One region of the Symbiopectobacterium purcellii genome, then DNA from elsewhere that is predicted to be linked to it. Evidence: predicted binding sites of a transcription regulator. Region 1 holds the regulator's gene; the other holds the start of a gene.
What was found. The regulator Fur, encoded in region 1, represses iron uptake genes when iron is present. The targets are predictions, from matches to a motif close to ATAATAATGAGAACNACTATCAA.
Positions count from the first base shown of each region.

Region 2: the regulator Fur is predicted to act here: its motif matches at 7,993-8,015, upstream of K6K13_RS17155 (siderophore-interacting protein).

Region 1 is NZ_CP081864.1:1,336,846-1,348,764, forward strand. It holds gene asnB (asparagine synthase B) at 1-1,011, opposite strand, end outside; gene nagC (DNA-binding transcriptional regulator NagC) at 1,292-2,515, opposite strand; gene nagA (N-acetylglucosamine-6-phosphate deacetylase) at 2,594-3,742, opposite strand; gene nagB (glucosamine-6-phosphate deaminase) at 3,764-4,564, opposite strand; gene nagE (N-acetylglucosamine-specific PTS transporter subunit IIBC) at 4,869-6,365, shown strand; gene glnS (glutamine--tRNA ligase) at 6,596-8,254, shown strand; gene fur (ferric iron uptake transcriptional regulator) at 8,330-8,776, opposite strand; gene fldA (flavodoxin FldA) at 9,111-9,638, opposite strand; gene K6K13_RS06315 (methyl-accepting chemotaxis protein) at 10,092-11,765, shown strand; gene ybfE (LexA regulated protein) at 11,841-11,919, opposite strand, start outside.
Region 2 is NZ_CP081864.1:3,659,430-3,671,348, reverse strand. It holds gene paeA (polyamine export protein PaeA) at 1-683, opposite strand, end outside; gene msrA (peptide-methionine (S)-S-oxide reductase MsrA) at 1,058-1,699, opposite strand; gene tamA (autotransporter assembly complex protein TamA) at 1,936-3,672, shown strand; gene tamB (autotransporter assembly complex protein TamB) at 3,669-7,538, shown strand; gene K6K13_RS17160 (gamma-glutamylcyclotransferase family protein) at 7,541-7,882, shown strand; gene K6K13_RS17155 (siderophore-interacting protein) at 8,098-9,006, shown strand; gene ppa (inorganic diphosphatase) at 9,075-9,602, opposite strand; gene plsY (glycerol-3-phosphate 1-O-acyltransferase PlsY) at 9,697-10,323, opposite strand; gene folB (bifunctional dihydroneopterin aldolase/7,8-dihydroneopterin epimerase) at 10,431-10,784, shown strand; gene bacA (undecaprenyl-diphosphate phosphatase) at 10,937-11,755, shown strand; gene K6K13_RS17130 (Crp/Fnr family transcriptional regulator) at 11,757-11,919, opposite strand, start outside.

The sequences.
Region 1 (11,919 bases):
GATTTTACGTGACATCAGATACATCGGGGTAGACGCACGAATGGTGGTGACGTCATAGGTTTCGATGTGATAAATCACGTCGCGAATGGCATCCAGACCTTCCTGCACGGTGAAATGAATTTCATGGTGCACTGTGCCCAAATGCTCTGCCACTTCCTGCGCGGCTTTCAGATCCGGTGCACCTTCCAGACCAACGGCGAAAGAGTGCAACTGCGGCCACCAGGCTTCGCTGCGCTCGTCGTCTTCCACGCGGCGTGCGGCAAATTTCTTGGTGATCGCGGAAATAACGGAAGAGTCCAAGCCGCCAGAGAGCAGTACGCCGTAAGGCACATCGGACATCAGGTGGCTTTTCACCGATTCTTCCAACGCTTCACGCAGCGCTTCTTTGTCGGTCACGTTGTCTTTGACGGCATCGTAGTCGAACCAGTCACGACGGTAGTATTCGCGAATTTCACCGTCTTTGCTCCACAGGTAGCTGCCTGCCGGGAATTCCTTGATGGTGGGGCATACTGGCACCAGCGCTTTCATTTCCGAGGCCACGTACAGGTTGCCGTGTTCGTCGTAGCCCATATACAGCGGGATAATGCCCAAATGGTCACGACCAATCAGGTATGCGTCTTTTTCACTGTCATACAGGGCAAAAGCGAACATGCCGCGCAGATCGTCTAAGAATTCCGGCCCTTTTTCCTGGTACAGTGCCAAAATGACTTCGCAGTCAGAACCGGTCTGGAAGGCATAACGGTCGCCGTACTGCTGGCGCAGTGCCTGATGGTTATAGATTTCACCGTTGACAGCCAGAATATGGGTGTGTGCCTGGTTGTAGAGCGGTTGGGCACCGGTGTTGACGTCAACGATAGACAGACGTTCGTGGGCCAAAATCGCTTTTTCATTGGCATAAATACCAGACCAGTCCGGGCCGCGATGGCGCATCAGCCGAGACAGCTCCAGCGCTTTTTTACGCAATTCAACCGGATCGGTTTTGATATCCAACACACCAAAAATAGAACACATAAAGAACTCCCTCTTGCTCACCTGTCTGAAGTGAAATAACACGGTTATGGCGTCAGCAACCTTGAGTGGGACAATGCCACAACGGTTCGCGTTGCCTTCTGCGGTACCAATGACAATGATTTAGCATCAAAATGCCACTTGAATTCAATATCATTTAATGAAAAAAGCCTTTGGCATGTGTTTTATTCAATGCAAAAGGCTTGTTTGTGACAAAATGATAATCAGTGTCGCTATTGAGGGCGAATTTTTGCTGATTTCATAATCCCGCAAACGTCCACGATCAAGCGGGCTCGAGTAAATGCTGCAACAGGACACCGTTAAGCATGGCGCGTTTTACCAGCGCGAAAGCCCCAATGGGGGAGAGGTGGTTCAATGTGGAGACTTCAATCGGCAGGTGCTGCCGAAATTCTTTCAGCACCTGGGTGTTGATGCAGCGTTGAATGGCAGGCAGCAGAATTTTCTCGGCATCGGTGATCTCACCCGCAATCACGACCTTTTGCGGGTTGAACAGATTGATGGCGATGGCAAGCGCTTTGCCTAAATATTTACCGGCATGCTCAAGCACATCTTGCGCCAGCGTATCACCCCGGTTAGCGGCTTTGCAGATGGCAGTGATGGTGCACTCTTCGCGCGTCAGCTTGCTGCTGAACCCTTGCGACAGAAGGTGAGCGACACGTTGCTCAATCGCTCCGTTGGACACCACTGTTTCCAGACAGCCAAAGTTGCCGCAGTGGCAGCGTTCGCCAAGGGGATCGATTTGAATATGCCCGATTTCGCCCACATTGCCGTTGCTACCGAGGAAGATTTGCCCGTTGACCAAAATGCCTGCACCGGTGCTACGGTGAACCCGGACCAGAATGGAGTCAGGGTAGTCGTGAGTGGCACCAAAATAGTGTTCAGCCAGCGCCAGGCTGCGAATATCATGGCCGACAAAGCACGTGACCTTGAAGCGCTGTTGTAGCAACTGTACGAGGGGCCAGTTATCGACGCTAATGTGCGGCATGTAATGCACAATGCCCGCCGAGGGATCGACCAAGCCGGGGAGCACGACCGAGATAGCGATCAGTTCCCGAATACGGCGTTGATTGATGGCAATAAAGTCGCTGATCGCGTCAAACAGCGAGGCTTCCAGCGTATCCTGTGTACTTTCTGTCAACGGATAGTGGGCATCGCACAGCGATTTACCCTGAAGATCGTAGAGCGCAATCGTGGCGCCGTGGCGACCCAGACGCACGGCGATCGCGTGGAAAGGCCGCGTTTCACAAATAATGGAAATGGCACGACGCCCACCGGTAGAGGCCTGTTGGTCAACTTCTTTTATCAGCCCACGCTCCAACAACTGCCGCGTGATTTTTGTGACGCTGGCCGGCGCCAGTTGGCTGAATTCGGCTATCTGAATGCGGGAAATGGGGCCTTGTTGATCAATCAGACGATAGACAACGGCACTATTTAACTGCTTGACCAGATCAACATTCCCTATTTGTGCTTGTCCGCCTGTCGTCATTCTTGAACGCTCGCTTATCTTTCCGGCCTCGTTTTATATCCCCCTTACCTCAGATAGCCTAAGCGTTTGCTACGCGTGTTATCGCGTATAGACGCTATTGCCATTCACGAAGGTATGAAGGACGTGGTACCCATCATCAAATACTGTCAGGTTGACGATTTTTCCACTTTCGATACTGCCTAACCGATCGTCCAGATGCATGGCGCGCGCTGGGTAAAGGGTTGCCATACGCAGCGCTTCATCTAGCGCAATACCGACATGTTGCACGCTGTTCTTGACGGCATCGATCATCGTCAGTGCCGAACCGCTTAGCGTGCCGTTATCGTCCACGCACAACCCATCACGGTAGTATATGGTTTTACCGGCAAAAGTGAACCTATCGATATCAGCGCCAGCCGGGGCCGTGGCATCGGTGACCAGTACGAGCTTCTCACCTTTGATCCGTTTGCTGTTGCGGATATTGGCCCAATCAACGTGCATGCCATCGGCAATGATGCCGCAATAGATCTCAGGGGCGTCATAAATAGCGCCCACCAAACCCGGTTCGCGTCCGCTAATATACGGCATGGCATTAAACAGGTGAGTGGCAAAGCGAATACCGGCAGCAAATCCGCGTTTTGCTTCCTGCCAGGTGGCATTGGAATGCCCTGCCGAAACCACGATCCCCGCCTGGCTAAGCTGTCGAATCATCGCGGCTGGCACCTTTTCCGGTGCCAGCGTGATTTGACCAATCACATCCGCATTGGCACAAAGATAGTCAACCAGTTGTTGCTCGGGCGCACGGATTAGGCGGACATCGTGTGTCCCTTTTTTGATTACATTCAGCCACGGTCCTTCAATGTGCAGGCCGAGTGCCTGATTGGTGTGTAACGCGAGATAAGCACGTAGGGTTTCAACCGCGTGCTTGATAAAAGCATCACTGGAGGTGATAAGCGTAGGGAGAAAGCTGGTGCAGCCAGAGCGTTGGTTGGCATGTTGCATGGTTTCCAGCGTGGCAATGGAAATGGCATCAATGCTGTCATTGAACTGGACGCCACCGCAGCCGTTAAGCTGTAAATCGATAAAGCCGGGGGCCACCGACCCGCCCTTCAGATCGTGGCGCGGCAGGGTGTCGGGAAGATCGGATTCGGGACACACGCTGTCGATCGTGTCATCGTTGATAACGATAGCATGGTCATCCAGTATTTGGTGCCCGGTATAGATACGACAATGGGTTAACGCATACATCTTGAACTCCCGGCTTACAGATTAAAGACCGATAATGCTTTCAGCTTCCAACTCGTGGAAGTATTTCACGGTTTTCACTTTCAACTCCATGGTCGAAGGCTCATCGCAAACAATGATTGCCTTGGCATGCAGTTGCAGACAACTGATGGTCCACATGTGATTCACATTGCCCTCTACGACTGCCTGTAATGTTTGAGCTTTATTACGGCCAGACACCAGAATCATCACTTCCTCTGCATCCAGCAGAGTGCCAACGCCGACGGTAAGTGCGTATTTGGGAACCTGGGACACATCACCCTCGAAGAAACGGGAATTCGCGGTGCGGGTCTCTTCGGTCAACGTTTTGATCCGCGTACGGGAGGCTAAGGATGAGGCGGGTTCATTAAACGCAATATGCCCGTCATTACCGACCCCGCCCATGAACAGGTGAATCTTGCCGTAGGAGGCCATTTTTTCTTCATAGCGTTGGCATTCGGCCACCACATCTGGAGCGTTACCGTTCAACAGGTTAATATTTTCCTGCTGAATATCAACGTGATTGAAGAAATTCTCATACATAAACGTGTGATAGCTTTGCGGATGTGCGGCGGGCAGACCGACATATTCATCCATATTAAATGTCACCACGTGTTTAAAACTGACCAGCCCCGCGTTGTGCATCACGATAAGCGCTTTGTAGGCTTCTAACGGCGAGCTGCCTGTTGGCAGGCCTAATACAAAAGGGCGCTCAGCGCTGGGATTAAAGGCATTAATGCGCTGCACAATGTGTCGTGCCGCCCATTTGCCTACCTGCTCTGATGTGGTTACGGGAATAAGTCTCATACATAAATCTCCGGATAAGCGTTCCAAAACCAGTGAACCGATTTGCTACTGTCTGGATGATAAAGATAGGTTATTAGTTAGTCTAGCCTGTTTTTTTTTATCTTGAAATAATCTGGGGCTATCGATAGGTATAATGATTTAATATGCGGGTGTTTTGCGCGTTATGTCACAAAATGTCAGGGTTTAATTTGCGTGGCGAATTATTTTTTTTACACTTCAAGCACAAGCCGCCTGGTATGGGATGGCTGCTGTGAATCAGTTTAACGGGCAGTTTAGTATCCCCTGGCGGGAGAGAGAGGATAATGTGAGTGTTCTTAGCTATTTACAAAGGGTTGGTCGAGCGCTGATGGTGCCAGTGGCGACGTTGCCAGCCGCAGCGATTCTCATGGGGATAGGGTACTGGATCGATCCAAACGGTTGGGGCAGTGAGAGCGCGCTGGCGGCGTTGCTGATCAAGTCCGGTGCTGCCATCATTGAAAACATGGGGGTGCTGTTTGCGGTGGGCATCGCTTATGGCATGTCCAAAGATAAAGACGGTGCCGCGGCGCTAACCGGGTTCGTCGGTTTTCTGGTGTTGACCACGTTGTGTTCTCCTGCGGCCGTTTCAATGAGCCAGCATATCCCGCTGGCGGAAGTGCCTGCGGCGTTCAGCAAAATCCAAAACCAGTTTATTGGTATTCTGGTCGGTATTATTTCGGCTGAGCTCTACAACCGTTATAGCCATGTCAAATTGCCCGAAGCATTGTCGTTTTTTAGTGGGCGTCGGTTGGTACCTATCTTGACCTCGTTCCTGATGATCGTTGTTGCTTTCATCTTGATGTATGTCTGGCCGGTGATTTTTAGCGCGTTGGTCACGCTGGGCGAGCATATCCAGCAGTTGGGTTCGGTGGGGGCGGGCGTGTACGCGTTCTTCAACCGTCTGCTGATTCCTGTCGGGTTGCACCACGCGTTGAACTCGGTATTTTGGTTTGATGTGGCGGGCATCAACGATATCCCGAATTTCCTTGGCGGGCAGCAGTCCATTGATGCGGGCAAAGCAGTTGTTGGCATCACGGGACGCTATCAGGCGGGGTTCTTCCCCATCATGATGTTTGGTTTACCGGGCGCTGCGTTGGCGATTTATCACTGTTCGCGTCCGGAAAATAAAAGCAAAGTGGCGGGAATTATGATGGCCGCCGCATTTGCCGCGTTCTTTACCGGGATCACCGAGCCGCTTGAGTTTTCGTTTATGTTCGTAGCGCCCGTGCTCTATGTGCTGCATGCCGTGTTGACCGGGATCTCGGTATTTATTGCTGCAAGTATGCATTGGATTGCGGGCTTCGGTTTTAGCGCCGGATTGGTCGACATGGTGCTCTCTTCGCGCAACCCGCTGGCAACCCAGTGGTATATGCTGATTCCGCAAGGGCTGGTGTTCTTTGTTATCTACTATGTGACGTTCCGTTTCACTATCAAACGGTTCAACTTGCTGACGCCGGGACGCGAGCAGTCGGTTGATGGCAGCGAGACGGATGGTTTTACGCTCAATCAAAGCGTTGCCGAAAAGAAAGTGAATGATACGGAGTCTCTGGCCCAGGGATATTTGGCGGCGCTGGGCGGTAAAGCCAATCTGGTGGGGATCGATGCGTGTATCACACGTCTGCGGCTCAATGTGGTGGATTCTGCGCAAGTGGATGAGGCACAGGCAAAACGCTTGGGAGCGGCAGGGGTTATCCGCTTGAATAAACAGAATGTACAAATTGTCGTGGGGACGCAGGCAGAAGCGATCACCACGGCCTTGAAGCATATCCAAAACGGGCAATAATCATTGTATTGTCAGCGTTGAATGGTGCGGCGTGGGGTATTTCTCACGCCGCATTTTTTATCACCGTGGGTATTACAAGATGCCCACTTTCAGTTACCTCATGCGTAATCATCAGCAGTTTTGCTTCTTTCTGTGTATTTCATAAGATTTAGTGCAAGTAACTGTTGTGTCCTGCCGTAGCTTGTTGGATCATTGCGGGTTATGTGTCGTTTTGCATCGAGGAATCAAGCATGAGTGAGGCAGAAGCCCGCCCAACCAATTTTATCCGTCAGATCATTGATGAAGATCTGGCGTCTGGAAAACACAGCCTGGTACAAACCCGTTTTCCGCCGGAACCTAATGGCTACTTGCATATCGGCCATGCCAAGTCCATTTGCCTCAATTTTGGGGTGGCGAAAGATTACAACGGTCAGTGTAATCTGCGTTTTGATGACACCAACCCGGTGAAAGAGGATATCGAGTACGTCGAGTCCATCAAGCAGGATGTGCAATGGCTGGGTTTCTCCTGGAGCGGAGAGATTCGCTACTCTTCTGATTATTTTGACCAGTTGCATCTGTACGCCGTCGAACTGATTGGCAAAGGGCTGGCCTATGTGGACGAACTCTCTCCCGAGCAGATCCGCGAATACCGTGGCACGCTGACCTCCCCCGGTAAAAACAGTCCCTACCGCGATCGCAGCGTTCAGGAAAACCTGAATCTGTTTGAAAAAATGCGCAATGGTGGATTCGCTGAGGGCACCGCCTGTCTGCGTGCCAAGATAGACATGGCATCCCCGTTCATCGTGATGCGCGATCCGGTGCTGTACCGCATCAAATTTGCCGAGCACCACCAGACCGGGAAAAAATGGTGCATCTATCCCATGTACGATTTCACGCACTGCATTTCCGATGCGCTGGAAGGGATTACGCACTCACTGTGCACGCTGGAGTTTCAGGATAACCGCCGCCTGTACGATTGGGTGTTGGACAACATCACCATTCCTTGCCATCCGCGCCAGTATGAATTCTCGCGCTTAAACCTGGAATATGCAGTAACGTCCAAACGTAAATTGAATCAGTTGGTGACGGAAAACGTGGTTGAAGGGTGGGACGATCCCCGTATGCCTACCATCTCCGGCCTGCGTCGCCGTGGTTACACGGCTGCTTCCGTGCGCGAATTTTGTCGTCGTATCGGCGTGACCAAGCAAGACAATAATGTCGAAATGGCGGCGCTGGAATCCTGCATTCGTGACGATTTGAATGAGCATGCACCGCGCGCCATGGCGGTGTTGGATCCGGTAAAAGTGATCATCGAGAACCTGCCAGAAGGCCACGAAGAGTGGGTTTCCATGCCGAATCATCCTAATCAGCCGGAAATGGGCACCCGTCAGGTTCCGTTCAGCCGTGAGATTTATATCGATCGTGCCGACTTCCGTGAAGAAGCGAACAAACAGTACAAGCGTCTGGTGCTGGGTAAAGAAGTACGCTTGCGCAATGCGTATGTCATCAAGGCGGAACGCGTTGAGAAAGATGAACAGGGTGTTATCACCGCGCTGTATTGCACCTATGATGCTGAAACGTTGAGTAAAGATCCGGCTGACGGGCGTAAGGTAAAGGGCGTTATCCATTGGGTCTCTGCCGCTCACGCGTTGCCGGCTGAGTTCCGCCTTTACGATCGCCTGTTCAACGTGCCAAACCCCGGTGCTGCGGATGATTTCCTCGCAACGATTAACCCGGATTCGCTAAAAGTGGCTCAGGGCTTTGTTGAACCGAGTTTGGCAAAGGCCGAAGTGGAAAAAGCCTATCAGTTTGAACGTGAAGGGTATTTCTGTGCCGATCGCCGTTATTCTAGCGAAACACATTTGGTGTTTAACCGTACAGTCGGTTTGCGTGATACCTGGGTTGGCTGAGGCCAGCGCTGGACTAAAATGAAAAAACCGCCTGTGTGGCGGTTTTTTTTGGCATCAATCAGAAAAGGGCCTGGCTTATTTCGGGTCGTGGAGCGTTTCTTCTTCACGGCAGTCGCCCGTACTGCAATGACCATAAAGGTACAAACTGTGGTTAGTCAGTTTGATGCCGTGTTTGTCTGCGATTTCGCGCTGACGCGCTTCGATAGATTCATCACGGAATTCAATAACGCGTCCGCAATCCAGGCAAATAAGATGGTCATGGTGGTGTTGCTGTGTCAGCTCGAACACTGACTTACCACCTTCAAAATTATGACGGGTGACAATACCGGCATCGTCAAACTGGTTAAGCACGCGATAAACGGTCGCCAGACCGATCTCTTCGCCCATATCTATCAGTTTTTTATATAAATCTTCCGCGCTGACGTGATGACACTCCGGATCCTGCAACACTTCCAGAATCTTCAGTCTTGGCAGAGTGACTTTCAAGCCGGCCTTCTTTAATGCGGTGTTATTGTCAGTCATGCGGGTTTAGTCCTGTTACTTTCTCGTCGATGGGGGCAATTAAGCCTATGACATCGGTCGGCTCAAAAATTGTAATGGCGTCCCAATTATAGAACCGCGCATTAAAAATGAAAACCATGGGATGTTAACAATACCGTCTCCATAAAGAAAGTGTGCATTCGCGCGCAATCTCTTGTTGTAAAATGGAGAAAATTGATAAACGTACAAAACCGATGGGTACTATTGTACAGGCTTAGACCGGGAAGTTAAAAAAATGTTTCTATTAATTTAATCGGTTTTATCTATTAATAAAGCCCTGACATTGCTATCAGGGCTTTATGTTAAACCGGGGAGATCAACCCACCAGCGTTTTCAGGTTGAGTTCTTCGCTGATTTGTTTGACCCAGGCACTGACGCGTTCACTGGTCAGCTCAGGTTGACGATCTTCATCAATGGCCAGACCGATGAAATGGTTATCGTCTGCCAGTCCTTTAGACGCTTCGAAATAGTAACCTTCGGTTGACCAATTGCCGACGATGGTTGCCCCGCGCGGTTCAATAATGTCGCGCAGCGTTCCCATCGCGTCACAAAAATATTCTGCGTAATCTTCTTGGTCGCCACAGCCAAACAAGGCAACGATTTTTCCATTGAAATCAATTTCTTCCAGTGTCGGAAAGAAATCGTCCCAATCACACTGGGCCTCACCATAGTACCAGGTCGGAATGCCAAGCAGCAGGATATCAAACGCTTCGATATCTTCTTTGCTGCTCTTGGCGATGTCATGAACCTCTGCAACATCACTGCCCAGTTGCTGTTGGATTGTCTTGGCAATGTTTTCGGTATTGCCGGTGTCACTGCCAAAGAAAATGCCTATGAGTGCCATGGATAAAATAACCTCTTTATTCTTAATGGTATGGTGCGGTTTATCACCTACATATCAAGTAATAATATCAGACGCTGGGGGTGGGAGAAACTTGTATCTTTCCCCAGGCCCAAAGCGGAAATAACCGCTATTAAACAAGGGTATTTATCCGGTAGCTCGTTTTCGCTATTTCGCCAGTTTTTTTAATTACTTTAGCAGCGGCATTGTTAATGCGAGTTTCCCTATATTATTGAAAAATATAAATAATCACTAGTTTTTAGTGACGGCGTGCGGTAGATCACGGAGGGAAACTACTAAATATTCTTTTAATATTGACGATGAAACTAGAAGGTTCGCCGTGTGCTTGCAGACGTAAAGCATCGCGCGTTTTCCCCGTTGGGGATTGTTTTAAACCTTATGATTTTTTAAAAAATAATAACCCTACCGCACGTTATTTATATCTGGAGCATGCTTATGCAATTTTTGAGAAACATCGCCATCAGAACGGCAATGTTATGGGTTTTAGGGGGCTTCTGTGTGCTTTGGGGCGGTGTTTCCGTCTACACCATTTTCTCCTTCAAAGAGATGACCACGACGTCACAGACCAGTACCTTACTGGTTCATAACATGAATTTAGTCAATCAGGGCAACGATCAATATTTTCGCATGGTAACCCGTTTGGCACGGGTAGTGGATTGGCGCCGCAGTGGTGAAAATTCGCTGGCAGATAAAGAACAGGCGTCAGCATTGACGGCATTAAATAATCTGAAATCCGATCTGGCTACCTTTAGCAGCATCGATCACGCAGGGCTGGATGCCGCGCTGGCTGAAGCGGTGGTGCGCGATTGGGGTAACCTGATTACTCAGGGCGTGGATCCGATGTTTCAAAAGGCGCAAGCCAACGCTTTGGATGAATATCAGCGCTATGCCAAGGAAACGGTGCCAGCACTGAGTCGTCAATTCGGGGCCTCGGTCAACGCTTTTAACAAGGCAGGCTCCGATAAATTCGCCGCAGCGGGCGCGCGTTTTCAGCACATCACCGCCATTGGCCAAAATATACTGCTGACCGGATTGGTTGTAGGACTGCTGCTGCTGTTTTTCACCGATCGCTATCTGGTGGCCTGTTTGGTTAAACCTCTCGATACGCTACGCGAGCACTTTAGCGCTATCGCCTCCGGGCAACTTGGCAAACCGATTCATGATTTTGGTCGTAACTGTGTGGGGCGTTTGTTGCCTCTATTACGGGATATGCAAACCAGTCTGGCGACGACAGTCAGTACGATCCGTTCCAGCACGTATGCCATCTACCTTGGCGCCTCCGAGATTGCATCCGGTAATAATGACCTCTCATCGCGTACTGAACATCAGGCTTCTGCACTGGAAGAGACAGCGGCCAGCATGGAGCAGTTGACGGCCACCGTTAAACAGAATGCGGAAAATGCCAATCACGCGAGCCAGTTGGCGTTGCAAGCATCCAATACGGCGAGAAAAGGGGGCGAGATCGTTGATAACGTGGTGAAAACCATGGCGGAGATTTCGGGAAGTTCAAAACGCATTGCCGAGATAACCACGGTGATCAACGGTATTGCGTTCCAGACTAACATTCTGGCACTTAACGCTGCCGTTGAAGCGGCACGGGCCGGTGAGCAAGGGCGCGGCTTTGCCGTGGTTGCCGGTGAAGTGCGCAGTCTGGCGCAGCGCAGTGCACAGGCGGCAAAAGAGATCGAAGGATTGATCGCTGAATCCGCGCACTGTGTGGGTACTGGCTCCCAGTTGGTTGAAGATGCGGGAGTTACCATGAGTGACATTGTACGTGCTGTGACCAATGTGACGGACATCATGGGGGAAATTGCCTCGGCTTCCGGTGAGCAAAGCAAGGGGATTGCACAGGTTGGACAAGCGGTGGCGGAAATGGACAGCGTAACGCAGCAGAATGCGGCATTGGTGGAGCAGGCGTCTGCGGCAGCGTTGTCATTGGAAGAGCAGGCTGCAGTGCTTAACCGGACGGTGGCGGTGTTCCAACTGTCGGAATCCGTCGTGCCCGTTGCCGCGCCTGCTGCACCCGTTGCCGCCTTGCCACGCACTGGAAGTGGCACAGCAGCCAAAAAGGCGTTGCCACCAGGAAACGATAACTGGGAACAATTTTAAGAGAGCGATTTACCCATCAATGTCATTGCCAGGGAGGGATGCAGGGCGTCATGGATGACGCCGGACATTAACGTATCAGGATGAAAGGTCTTTGTCCGCCAACTGCGCCAGCAACATGCGTTCAATGAGTTCACTACGGCTGATGTTCTGCATT
Region 2 (11,919 bases), 2.3 Mb from region 1:
TGCAGATCGAAAAACACCACGCTTTCTCGCGATGTCATCGACGAGGGCACTGTGCGTGATTCCAGCTCAAAGACGTTTTCAATCAATTCATGTTCCTGCTTACGCAGCACGCCCGCCAGCGCCCCGGCTTCCACCACGGCATAAATATCATCGGAGGTGATGTCGTCGTTGCGTACCATAGGCAGTTTGAGTAAACGAAAGATCACATTCGACAGGCCATTAAAAAACCACACCAACGGACGGAAAAAAAACAAGCAGAAGCGCATGGGATTGATAATCCGGATAGCAACGGCTTCCGGCGTCGTCATGCCAATGCGTTTCGGCGTCAAATCGCCTAACAGAATAAACAGGCTGGTCACCAGCACAAAGGAACAGGCAAAGCTGACGGTATCGGCCATTTCTGGCGTCATAAAACGTTGGAAAAATACGGTGAAATAGGGGGAGAACGCTTGATCGCCGATAATACCGGCCAGAATGGCCACGGCGTTAATGCCGATTTGAATAACAGTAAAAAAGATACCGGGCGTTTCTTGGAGTTTTAGCACCATGGCGGCGTTGAGATTGCCCTCATCGGCCATCTGTTTAAGTTTTATTTTGCGTGAAGCGGCCAGCGATATCTCGGACAACGAGAAAAACGCACTGAGCGCGATCAGAAGAACTATCAGTAATAAACTGTTTAACATATGTTTTCCAGCCGTCGTGGCCGGATCCTCTGGAAGGTCATGAATGCATGAATAGTAATAGCCGCATTATATCCTAAATATTTCGCGTTGCAGGAAGACGGAAAGTGAAGGACAAATCTGTCTGGAACAGATTTGAACAGCGCTTGCGCTGGCCCGTAGGGTGAATCTCAGGGATGAGATTCATTAATCCCGATGAACTTACTCAAGTAAGTGATTCGGGTGACTGAGCGCAGCCAACACACCTGCAACGTGAAGTATGACGGGTATAGATAACAAAATGAATAACGCCGCCATGACGGATGTCAGGCGGCGCAAGCATTATAACGGTGTTGATGGGTCATTTGGCAAGCATGGCGTAAAATATGAGCAATTTATCAGGTGTTGGGTGGTAAACACAGGCCGATGCCCGCCAATCCGCAATAGCCGCCGGGATTCTTGTGCAGGTATTGCTGGTGTTCATCTTCCGCGTAATAAAAGGGGCCCGCCTGGACGATTTCTGTGCTGATGGTGCGTGCATCACCGCTGGTATGCATGGCTTGCTGGAAACGTACCAGACTTGCTTGTGCCAACGTCATCTGTTCTGCGGTGAGCGTGTAGATGGCTGAACGATACTGCGTGCCGAGATCGTTACCCTTTCGCATGCCTTGTGCCGGATCGTGATTTTCCCAAAACAGTTGTAGCAGGCGTTCGTAGCTGATGACGGCAGGATCGTAGACGATGCGTACCGCTTCGGCGTGATCGGTAAGCCCACTACAGACTTCACGGTAGGTTGGATTGGGCGTAAAGCCGCCGGTGTAGCCTGCTGCGGTGCTGTATACGCCTGCCTGCTGCCAGAACAAACGCTCCACGCCCCAAAAACAGCCCATGGCGAACAGCGCAACGTCCATATTGTCAGGAACGTGAGTCATGGAATGTTGGCTGACAACGTTCAGGCGTGCCAGCGGCATTGGCGTGCCTCGTCCTGGCAGCGCTTCTGATTGACGGATACGTTGGTTTTTATCACTGTGCTGTACCACGTTGTTACTCCCGCGATAACCCATGTTATTCATAGGTAACAGAATAACTAAGAAAGTTCACGCTGTCTTTATCGTTCAAGGCCGTTTAAGGTTAAGGCGTTGCGCAACCTGCATTTTTGAAATTATTCATTACACTTTAGAGTGAGTGTAGATGAGGATGTTAAGTGGGATTGTTTTTGACATGATTTTCAAAACACGCCTGTGTAGAACAATATAAACGAACGTGGGGAGTTGTCGTGTCACGATACCGTACTTGGCTTTTTGTGTGCCTGCTTGCAACTGCATCGTCCTATGCAGAGAACGTGCGTTTGCAAGTGGTAGGATTGGAAGGGGAATTACAGCGCAACGTGCGTGCGCGCTTGTCTACCATTGGCCCTGATGAAATCAGCGCCGACGGGCGCTTTCGTGCCCGGGTTGATGATGCGATCCGGCGCGGGTTACGGGCGCTGGGGTATTACGATCCGCAAATCAATTTTGAGTACCGCCCGGCAGAAAACGGCGGACGTCCGCTGCTGTTGGTGACGGTGACGCCGGGTGAGCCGGTCAACATCGCGGGTACCGATGTTCTGCTGCGGGGCGATGCCAGCAGCGACAGTGATTTCCTCCAACTGCGGCGCCGCAGCCTGCCTGCAATAGGCAGCGTGCTGAACCACGGGGACTATGATGATTTTAAGCGTTCATTAAATAACCTGGCGCTGCGTAAAGGGTACTTTGATGCGCACTACAACAAAAGCCAGTTGGGCGTGATCCGCGAAACGCGGGAAGCCTTCTGGGATATCGATTATGACGGCGGTACCCGTTACCGTTTCGGTGATGTGCACTTCCAGGGCAGTCAAATTGATGAAGCCTATCTGCGCAATTTGATCCCGTTTGAACGGGGCGATGAGTATACCAGCGAAGATCTGGGCGAATTAAACCGGCGTTTGTCCGCCACTGGATGGTTCACCTCGGCAGTGGTCTCCCCCAATTTCGCGGCGGGAAAAACCGATAAAATGCTGCCGCTGGATGCGGTGGTTACACCGCGTGCGCGCAATTTACTGGAAACCGGGGTGGGATACTCCACTGACGTGGGGCCGCGCTTTCAGACCACGTGGCGCAGGCCGTGGATCAACGAGCGTGGGCACAGTCTGGAAAGCAGTCTGAGAGTCTCGGCACCGGAACAGTCGTTGGATTTCAGTTACAAAATCCCCTTGCTGAGAAGCCCGCTGGAGCAGTTCTACTTGCTGCAAGCCGGTTTTAAACGCGAAGACCTGAATGACACCAAATCAGACGGCACCATGCTCAACGTGGCGCGCTTCTGGACGCTTAATCGCGGTTGGCAGCGCTCGATTAACCTGCGCTGGAGTCTCGATCACTTTACCCAGGGCAGTGTCACCGATACCACCATGCTGCTCTATCCCGGCCTGACGCTGAATCGCACGCGACAGCGCGGCGGGACCATGCCCACCTGGGGGGATTCACAGCGTTATTCGCTGGATATCTCGGATACCACTTGGGGTTCGTATATTGATTTTGCGGTGATACAGGCGCAGAACGTCTGGATCCGCACGTTGGAGGATAAGCACCGTTTTGTCGCACGTGGCAACGTCGGTTGGATTGAAACCAACAGCTTCTCTCGCGTGCCGCCGTCTCTGCGTTTCTTTGCCGGGGGCGATCGCAGCATTCGCGGCTATAAGTTCCGTTCTATCTCACCGCGTGATGACGAAGGCAAACTGACCGGTGCGTCAAAATTGCTGACCGGTTCTTTGGAATACCAGTACAACTTTACCGGACGCTGGTGGGGGGCGGTGTTTGTCGATACCGGTGATGCGGTAAACGATCTCAAGATCAACGACCTGAAAACCGGTGCCGGTGTCGGGATCCGCTGGGCCTCGCCGGTGGGGCCGGTCAAATTTGATTTTGCCGTCCCGGTCAATGATTCCGAGAGGCGTAACGATCTCCAGTTCTATATTGGTTTGGGGCCTGAGCTATGAGCCTGATAAAGAAAATAGCCATTGGGGCCATCGCATTTTTGTTGCTGTTGCTCATCACGCTGGCGGGATTACTGTTTACCACGCCGGGGTTGCATCTGCTGCTTAATGGCGCGGCGCGCTGGGTGCCAGGGTTGGAGATCGCCGAGGTGCAAGGCGGTTGGCGCGATCTGACTCTGCGCGGTGTCGGTTATCAAACGCCGGGTATCACGCTCAACGCCGGTGAACTCCACCTTTCGCTGGCGCTGGGCTGCCTGACGCGTAGCCAGATTTGCATCGATGATATTGCGCTACGCGATCTTGATGTCGTCATCGACAGCAGCGCCATGCCGCCGCCTGCGCAGACGCCTGCCCCCAGTGCACCGGTGGGCGAGTTGACGGCGCCGTTCCCGATACGTCTTAGCCAGCTGACACTCAACAATATCCGCGTCACGCTGGATGATACCGCTGTCTCGTTGGGTGAACTGCACACTGGCATGCACTGGGAAGGACGCGCGTTGACCTTGCTGCCAACGCAAATCAATGCACTGCTGGTGGCACTGCCGAAAACCAAACCGACAGCGACTGTCGCGGAAAGTACGCTGGCGGCCACCGAAGATGGCAAGGTCACCGCGTCGGAAGTGGGTGATATCGCCTCCGCCACGGCGCAGGCTGCTGTTACACCGCAACCTGAAGCAATGCCACCCGCAGCGGAAAACGTGGCGATGCCACCTGCGTTGGGCGAGCAGCTACAGGCGCTGTTTGCCAAGCCGCTGCTGCCGGCGTTGCCCGCGTTCACGCTGCCACTTGATATAAACATCAGCGATTTGCGCGGCGAACAACTGCGGCTGACCGGCGATCAAGACATCACGCTCACCACGTTGCAATTGAAAGCCGCTACCCAACAACAACATATTCAGTTGGAAAAACTCGCGATCCAGTCGCCGCAAGGTGCCCTGCATGCGGCGGGCGAGGCTACGCTGAGCGATAACTGGCCGCTGTCTTTTGTTCTGAACGGGGTGGTAAATACCGCGCCGTTGAAAGGCGAGAAGGTCAAACTGACGGTGGAGGGCAGCCTGCATGACTGGCTGAACACCACGCTTAACCTGTCCGGGCCGCAGCGTGCGCTGCTCACCCTGAAAGCGCAGTTGGCCCAGCCTGAACTGCCGTTGGCGCTGACCGTGCAGTCTGAGCGTCTTGCCTGGCCGCTAACGGGAGACGCCGAGTATCAGGTTAATAATCTGGCGTTAAGCCTCAACGGGAAGGCCACGGATTATACCTTGAAGGTCAATGGTGATATTCGCGGTAGCGCCGTGCCGCCTGCAACGCTGGCGTTGGAAGGCAAAGGCAATCTGCAGCAGTTTGATATAAGCCCACTACGGCTCTCTGCGTTGCAAGGCTACGCTGAGTTGCGCGCACTGGTGGACTGGAGTAAAGCCATCAGTTGGCGCAGCGAACTGGTGCTCGATGGCATTAACACGGCGAAGCAATGGCCGGAATGGCCTGCGCGTATCGATGGCAAAATCAGTACGCGCGGCAGCCTGTACGGTGGTAACTGGCAGGTGGCGGTGACTGAACTGCGCCTGAACGGCAATATCAAGCAAAACAAACTGACGGCGCAAGGTTCGCTGAACGGCAATGCGGCAGGCCAGTGGCATATTCCCGGCATCAACCTGGCGTTGGGGCGTAATCAGATTGATGTCAAAGGCGATTTGGGTCAGCAATGGAAACTGGACGGCGTCATTGATGCGCCTGCGTTAAACGGCGCCTTGCCGGGACTGGCAGGGCGCGTCACTGGCACGGTGCGGCTGCGCGGTAACCACACCGCACCGCAGCTGTTGGCGGATCTCAATGGCACAGGGCTGCGCTGGCAGGGGTTATCAGTCAATCGCCTGACGTTGGAAAGCGATGTGCGCTCGGATGCGCAAGTGAATGGCCGAATGGCGTTGCGCGTTGAGCAATTGCAACAGGAAGGCGTGAAGGTTTCTCTGCTGACACTGAATGCGCAAGGCAATGAACAGCAGCATCAGCTGCGCTTGAACGTAGAAGGAGAACCGGTCGCCGGACAACTGACCCTGACCGGGCACTTCGACAGAGCACAGCAGCGTTGGCGCGGTACGCTCGATCAAACTCAGTTCACTACTCCGGTGGGGGAATGGCGTTTGTCGCCTTCCCTGTCGCTGGATTATCAGCAAGCGCTGGCGCGCATCACACTCGGTGCGCACTGTTGGCAAAACCCGAATGCGGAGCTGTGCGTGCCGCGTGCCGTCGACATTGGCCCGAGCGGCCAAGCCAGCGTGGTGTTGAACCGCTTTGATTTGAAGATGCTGGAACCGTTTTTGGGCGCAGATACTGCGCTGAGCGGCGTCTTTACCGGGCGTGCTGACGTCGCCTGGCAGCCGGGGGGTGGGTTGCCGCAGGCAAAAATCGCGCTTACCGGGAACAAGGTTGCACTGCGTCAGCAGATGAACGGCAACACGCTGCCTGTCGATTTTGACACTTTTACGCTGAATGCGGGTGTCGATCGCGGCCGCGCGACGCTGGGGTGGCTCGTCGCTATTCACAATAATGGCCAGTTCCGCGGTGATATCCAGGTGAAGGATCCGCAGGGACGACGCAAACTGGGGGGGGATATTGCCATCGACAAAATCTCCCTTGCGCTGCTGAATCCGGCGTTAAGCCGGGGTGAGAAAGCGGCGGGTATGCTGAACGGCGCGTTGCGCGTTGGCGGTAATGTGCGTCAGCCGCAGTTGAACGGACAACTGGCGCTGGAAGGGCTGGATATCGACGGTCACTGGATGCCTGTCGATCTGACCGATGGTCGGTTGGCGGTGAGCTTCAATGGCATGAGTTCTACGCTACAGGGTTTTCTGAAAACCACGCAAGGCCAGCTTAATCTTAACGGGGATGCGGATTGGCATCAGCCGGAAGCATGGCGGGCGCGTATTGCGGCGAAGGGGGACCGCGTTCGTGTCACGCTGCCGCCGACGGTGCGGCTCGATGTTTCCCCGGATATTGAGTTTGTCGCTACGCCGCAGCTCTTTACCCTCAATGGGGCGGTCAGGGTGCCATGGGCGCGTATTACCGTACAACAGATGCCGGAAAATGCGGTGGATGTTTCCTCGGATGAAGTGCTGTTGGACGAACAACGCCAGCCGCTAGCGCGTAACAACGCTGCGATACCGATCAACAGTAACCTGACCATTCGCGTGGGTGACGATGTGCGCCTTGATGCCTTTGGCCTGCGTGCCAGTTTGCAAGGCGACCTGAAAATGGTGCAGGACGAGCGCGGTTTGGGACTGAACGGCCAGATCAACATCCCTACCGGGTGTTTCAAGGCTTACGGGCAGGATTTGATCGTGCAAAAAGGGATTCTGGTGTTCTCTGGGCCACCCGCCGAGCCGAATCTGAACATCGAAGCGGTGCGCAATCCTGATAATACGGCGGATGGTGTGACGGCGGGGGTGCGCATCACTGGCGCGGCCAGCGCGCCCCATATCGAGGTGTTTTCCACACCGACATTATCGCAGCAAGAAGCATTATCTTACCTGTTACGGGGTCAAGGACTGGACAGCACCGGTTCAGACAGTAATATGATGACCTCGGCCTTAGTAGGGTTAGGGGTTGCGCAAAGTGGTCAAGTTGTGGGTAGAATCGGCGAGGCCTTTGGCGTAAGTGATTTAGCTCTGGATACACAGGGCGCTGGCGACGACTCTCAGGTTGTGGTCAGCGGTTACGTCCTCCCAGGCCTTCAGGTCAGATACGGCATTGGCATATTTGACTCTTTAGCAACGTTGACGTTGCGTTATCGGTTAATGCCAAGACTCTATTTGGAAGCGGTGTCTGGTCTCGATCAGGCACTGAATGTGCTCTATCAGTTCGAGTTTTAGCGATGCGAATTATTGTTTATGGCAGTTTACGACGCAAACAGGGAAACAGTCACTGGATGACGAACGCACAGTGGCTAGGGGATTGTCAGCTCGGTGGTTACGAGATGTATGACCTTGGCCATTATCCTGCGGTGGTAGTCGGGGAAGGGGAAATTCTTTGCGAAGTTTATCGCATAAGCTCATCTATCCTGACAGAACTCGATGCGCTAAAGCGTGATGGTCACGAATACAAGCGCGAGTTAATCAACACCCCGCTCGGGAGTGCGTGGATCTATCTGTATCAACACTCGGTAACAGGGTTGCCGCGTATCGACGATGGCGATTGGCTGACGCGCGAGCAGTAATGATACTGGGTAGTTGGTAAATAACAGCGTAACCGGCGCGGTGTCGGTTACGATTCATCTCTCTTTTCCTTGCCCCTCCTATACCACACCGTTCTGTTATCCTTTCATTAACAATAATGTTTCTCATTATCAATCACGAGTGCTAAGGTGAACGCCCCTTTGGGCCCGATGTGGGGCCATTCTGGCTGCCCCTGCGGGATAAGATGAGAAAGGTCATGGCAGAAAAACAGAAATACCGCATTTTTAACGTTGTGCTGGCGCATAAAACTTACCTGACGCCTTCCCTGATGCGCTGTGTGTTCTCCGGTGAGTCGGTACGCCAGATGAAAATGGACGCACCGGACCAACGCATCAAGCTGCTGCTTCCTCCCGCCGATGGCGTTTTCCCCGAATTGCCTGACAGTGATGAGTGGTATCGTCAGTGGCTGGCGCTGCCCAAGGCGCAGCGGCCGGTGATGCGCACCTACACCCTGCGCGATGTGGATGTGGCTAACGCTGAAATGGCGGTAGAGTTTGTGGTTCATGGCACTGAAGGGCCAGCGTCTGCCTGGGCAATACAGGCGCAACCGGGGGAGGCATTGCGCATTGTTGCGCCGTGCGCCGGTGATTATGAAGGCGATAGCGGTGGCTATGAGTGGCTGCCGCCAGCGGAAATGGCCCATGCCTTGCTAATTGGTGATGAAACTGCGCTGCCTGCTATCAAGGGTATTCTGGAACAGCTGGCGCAGCAGTCGAGCATCGTACAGGTGCAGGCGTTTATCGAAGTGCCGCTGGAAGCCGACTGCGTGGATATGAGCGCCTTTGCCTTTGCCGAGGTACACTGGCTACCGCGTAAGCCGCAGGGTGCCTCTTACGGTGAACGACTGTTGCATAGCGTGCGAGCGCATGTGCGTTTGCCGGAGATACGTGCGGAAGCAGAAGCCACCGAATTGCATGAAGTTGCAGAAGGTGAGTTGCTGTGGGAGTCGGCCAGTCAGACGCACGGCCAATTCTTTGGCTGGGTGGCGGCGGAGTCTTCGGTGGTGAAAAACCTGCGGCGTTACTTATCCGGTGAACGTCAGGTGCCACGCGATATCATCACGTTTATGGCTTACTGGAGCCGCGAACGGCAGCGCGATCTTTAACCGCGCGCGGAAAAGAAAACGGCGAGGAAATCCTCGCCGTAACATAGGTTGCGCAGTGCGCTACACGCTTATTTTTTCGCGCGTTCGAAGGAGGCAACGATCTCGGCTTTGGCCGCTTCCACGTCTTCCCAACCTTCAACTTTCACCCATTTGCCTTTTTCCAGCGCTTTGTATTGCTCGAAGAAGTGGGCGATTTGGCCACGCAGCAGTTCCGGCAGATCGTTCACGTCTTTGATGTGATCGTATTCTTTGCTCAGTTTGGTGTGCGGCACGGCAACCACTTTGGCATCTTCACCGGATTCGTCGGTCATTTTCAGCACGCCAACCGGACGGCAACGGATCACTGAACCGGGTTGCAGCGGATACGGCGTCGGTACCAGTACGTCAACCGGGTCACCGTCCAGAGACAGCGTGTTGTTGATGTAGCCGTAGTTGCACGGGTAGAACATCGCCGTTGCCATGAAACGGTCTACAAACAGGGCGCCAGTCTCTTTATCGACTTCGTACTTGATGGGGTCAGCGTTGGCCGGGATCTCAATAACTACATAGATATCATCTGGCAGTGATTTGCCCGCCGGGACGTTAATCAAACTCATGTCTGTTTCCTTTTTTCTAACGTCAGAAATGGAGTGGCGGCCATTATAGCCAACCCATTGGTAAAGTGCTGTGGTTTTTCACTCTCAGTGGCGTTTAGTCAGCATCATCGTTCGGCGGGGTTTCTTCTTTGCTACGGCGCTTCCAAATCTTGCTTTCCTGCCCGCGCCACAGACGTTGAATATTGTCGTGATGCCGCATCAGGATCAGGCAAGAGAGCATGGCCACCGGAAAGGTGAATTGCGGTTTGAACCACCACACATAAAAGGGCGCAATCAGTGCGCTTACAATGGCACCGAGGGAGGAATAGCCGCTCAGCAGTACGGTAAGCAGCCAGGTGACGGTCATGACACCGGTCAGATCCCAGCCGACAGGCGCGATAGCACCAAACGCGGTTGCCACGCCTTTCCCGCCGCGAAAACGGAAAAATACTGGGTAGATATGGCCCAAACAGGCGGCAATCGCGGTAATACCAAGATAAAGCGGTGTAACGCCGAGCGCGTAAGCGCCCCAAACCGGTAACATGCCTTTCAGCACGTCAAACACCAACACCGTAGCGGCGGCGGTTTTGCCTCCGATACGCAATACGTTAGTCGCGCCGGGGTTTCCTGAGCCATGCTGACGTGGATCGGGCAGACCCGCGATGCGGCACACCAGAATAGCACTGGAGATGGAGCCGCACAGATACGCGAAAATTATCATGCCAAGCGCGGTAGCACTCATAACGCGGTTCCGTTGAATAAAGGTCGTTTTACAGTTGCCATCCGTGGATAATACGCATATTCCGGCGGAAGTGATACCAAACAGCGCCAAAATCAGAGAACGACGTGATGGATATTGTATTTATAGAAGAACTTACCGTGATTGCCACTATCGGCGTTTACGACTGGGAACAAACTATTTCGCAAAAGCTGGTGCTCGATATCGAAATGGGCTGGGATAACCGTAAGGCCGCCGCAAGCGACGATGTCAACGACTGCCTCAGCTATGCCGATGTCAGCGACGCGGTGATTGCCCATGTCTCCAGTCAGCCGTTTGCGCTGGTCGAGCGCGTGGCGGAAGAGGTGGCGCAATTGCTGATGCAGAGCTTTGCCATCCCCTGGCTGCGGATCAAAGTGAGCAAGCCGGGGGCGGTCGCGCAAGCGCGTCAGGTGGGCGTTGTGATTGAGCGTGGCACCCGATAACCGAATTTTTTTATGAATCTTTTTTGTCAGTGAAACTAACACCCCGTTTTTTAGTCTATTGTGGTGGTGTTTAAAGTGGCGCACGCGGACAGCGTAGCCACTTTTTTTATGGGTGCTTCTTTTATTTCGGTTCGGAAAGGCAGGGCGCGAGCATGGCAGATCTCCACACGTTGGTGGTGGCATTTATTCTTGGGGTTGTTGAAGGGTTGACGGAGTTTTTGCCCGTGTCATCGACGGGGCACATGATTATCGTTGGCAGTTGGTTGGGGTTTGATGATGAGAAGGCGAAAACCTTTGAAGTCATTATCCAACTGGGCTCTATTTTGGCGGTCGTTGTGATGTTTTGGCGTCGTCTGTTTGGGCTGATCGGTATCCATTTTGGTGCCGTTCCTCATGAAGGGCGCGGTAAAGATCGTCTGAAGCTGGGGCATATTCTGCTGGCGATGATCCCGGCGGTGGTGTTGGGGCTGGTGTTTCACAGCACCATCAAATCACTGTTTACACCGCAGAATGTGATGTTTGCTCTGATTGTTGGTGGTTTCCTGCTGCTGGCCGCAGAGTGGCTGAAGCCGAAGACGCCGCGTGCCAACGGGCTGGATGATATCACTTATCGCCAGGCATTTATGATTGGCTGTTTTCAATGTCTGGCGCTGTGGCCGGGGTTCTCCCGTTCGGGCGCGACCATTTCCGGCGGGATGCTGATGGGCGTCAGCCGCTACGCCGCCTCTGAGTTCTCCTTTATTTTGGCGGTGCCGATGATGATGGGCGCAACGGTGCTGGACCTGTATAAAAGCTGGCATTTTCTGTCGCTGGCCGATGTACCGATGTTCGCCGTGGGCTTTATCACCGCGTTTCTGGTTGCGCTGGTCGCTATCAAAACCTTCCTGAAACTGATCAAACGCATTTCGTTTGTCCCGTTTGCGATTTACCGCTTCTTCGTGGCGGGCGTCGTCTATCTGGTATTCTTCTAACTCAGAAGGGGCGCTGTGCCTGCGCGGCCAGCGCGCGCAGGTAGTCCAGATGGCATAACGTGATGTAACTGGCACGGCAGGTGATGTAACCCTGCCGCTGCCACTCCGCCATCAGACGGCTCAAGGTCTCTGGGCGAATACCCAACTGTGTGGCCAACTGTCCG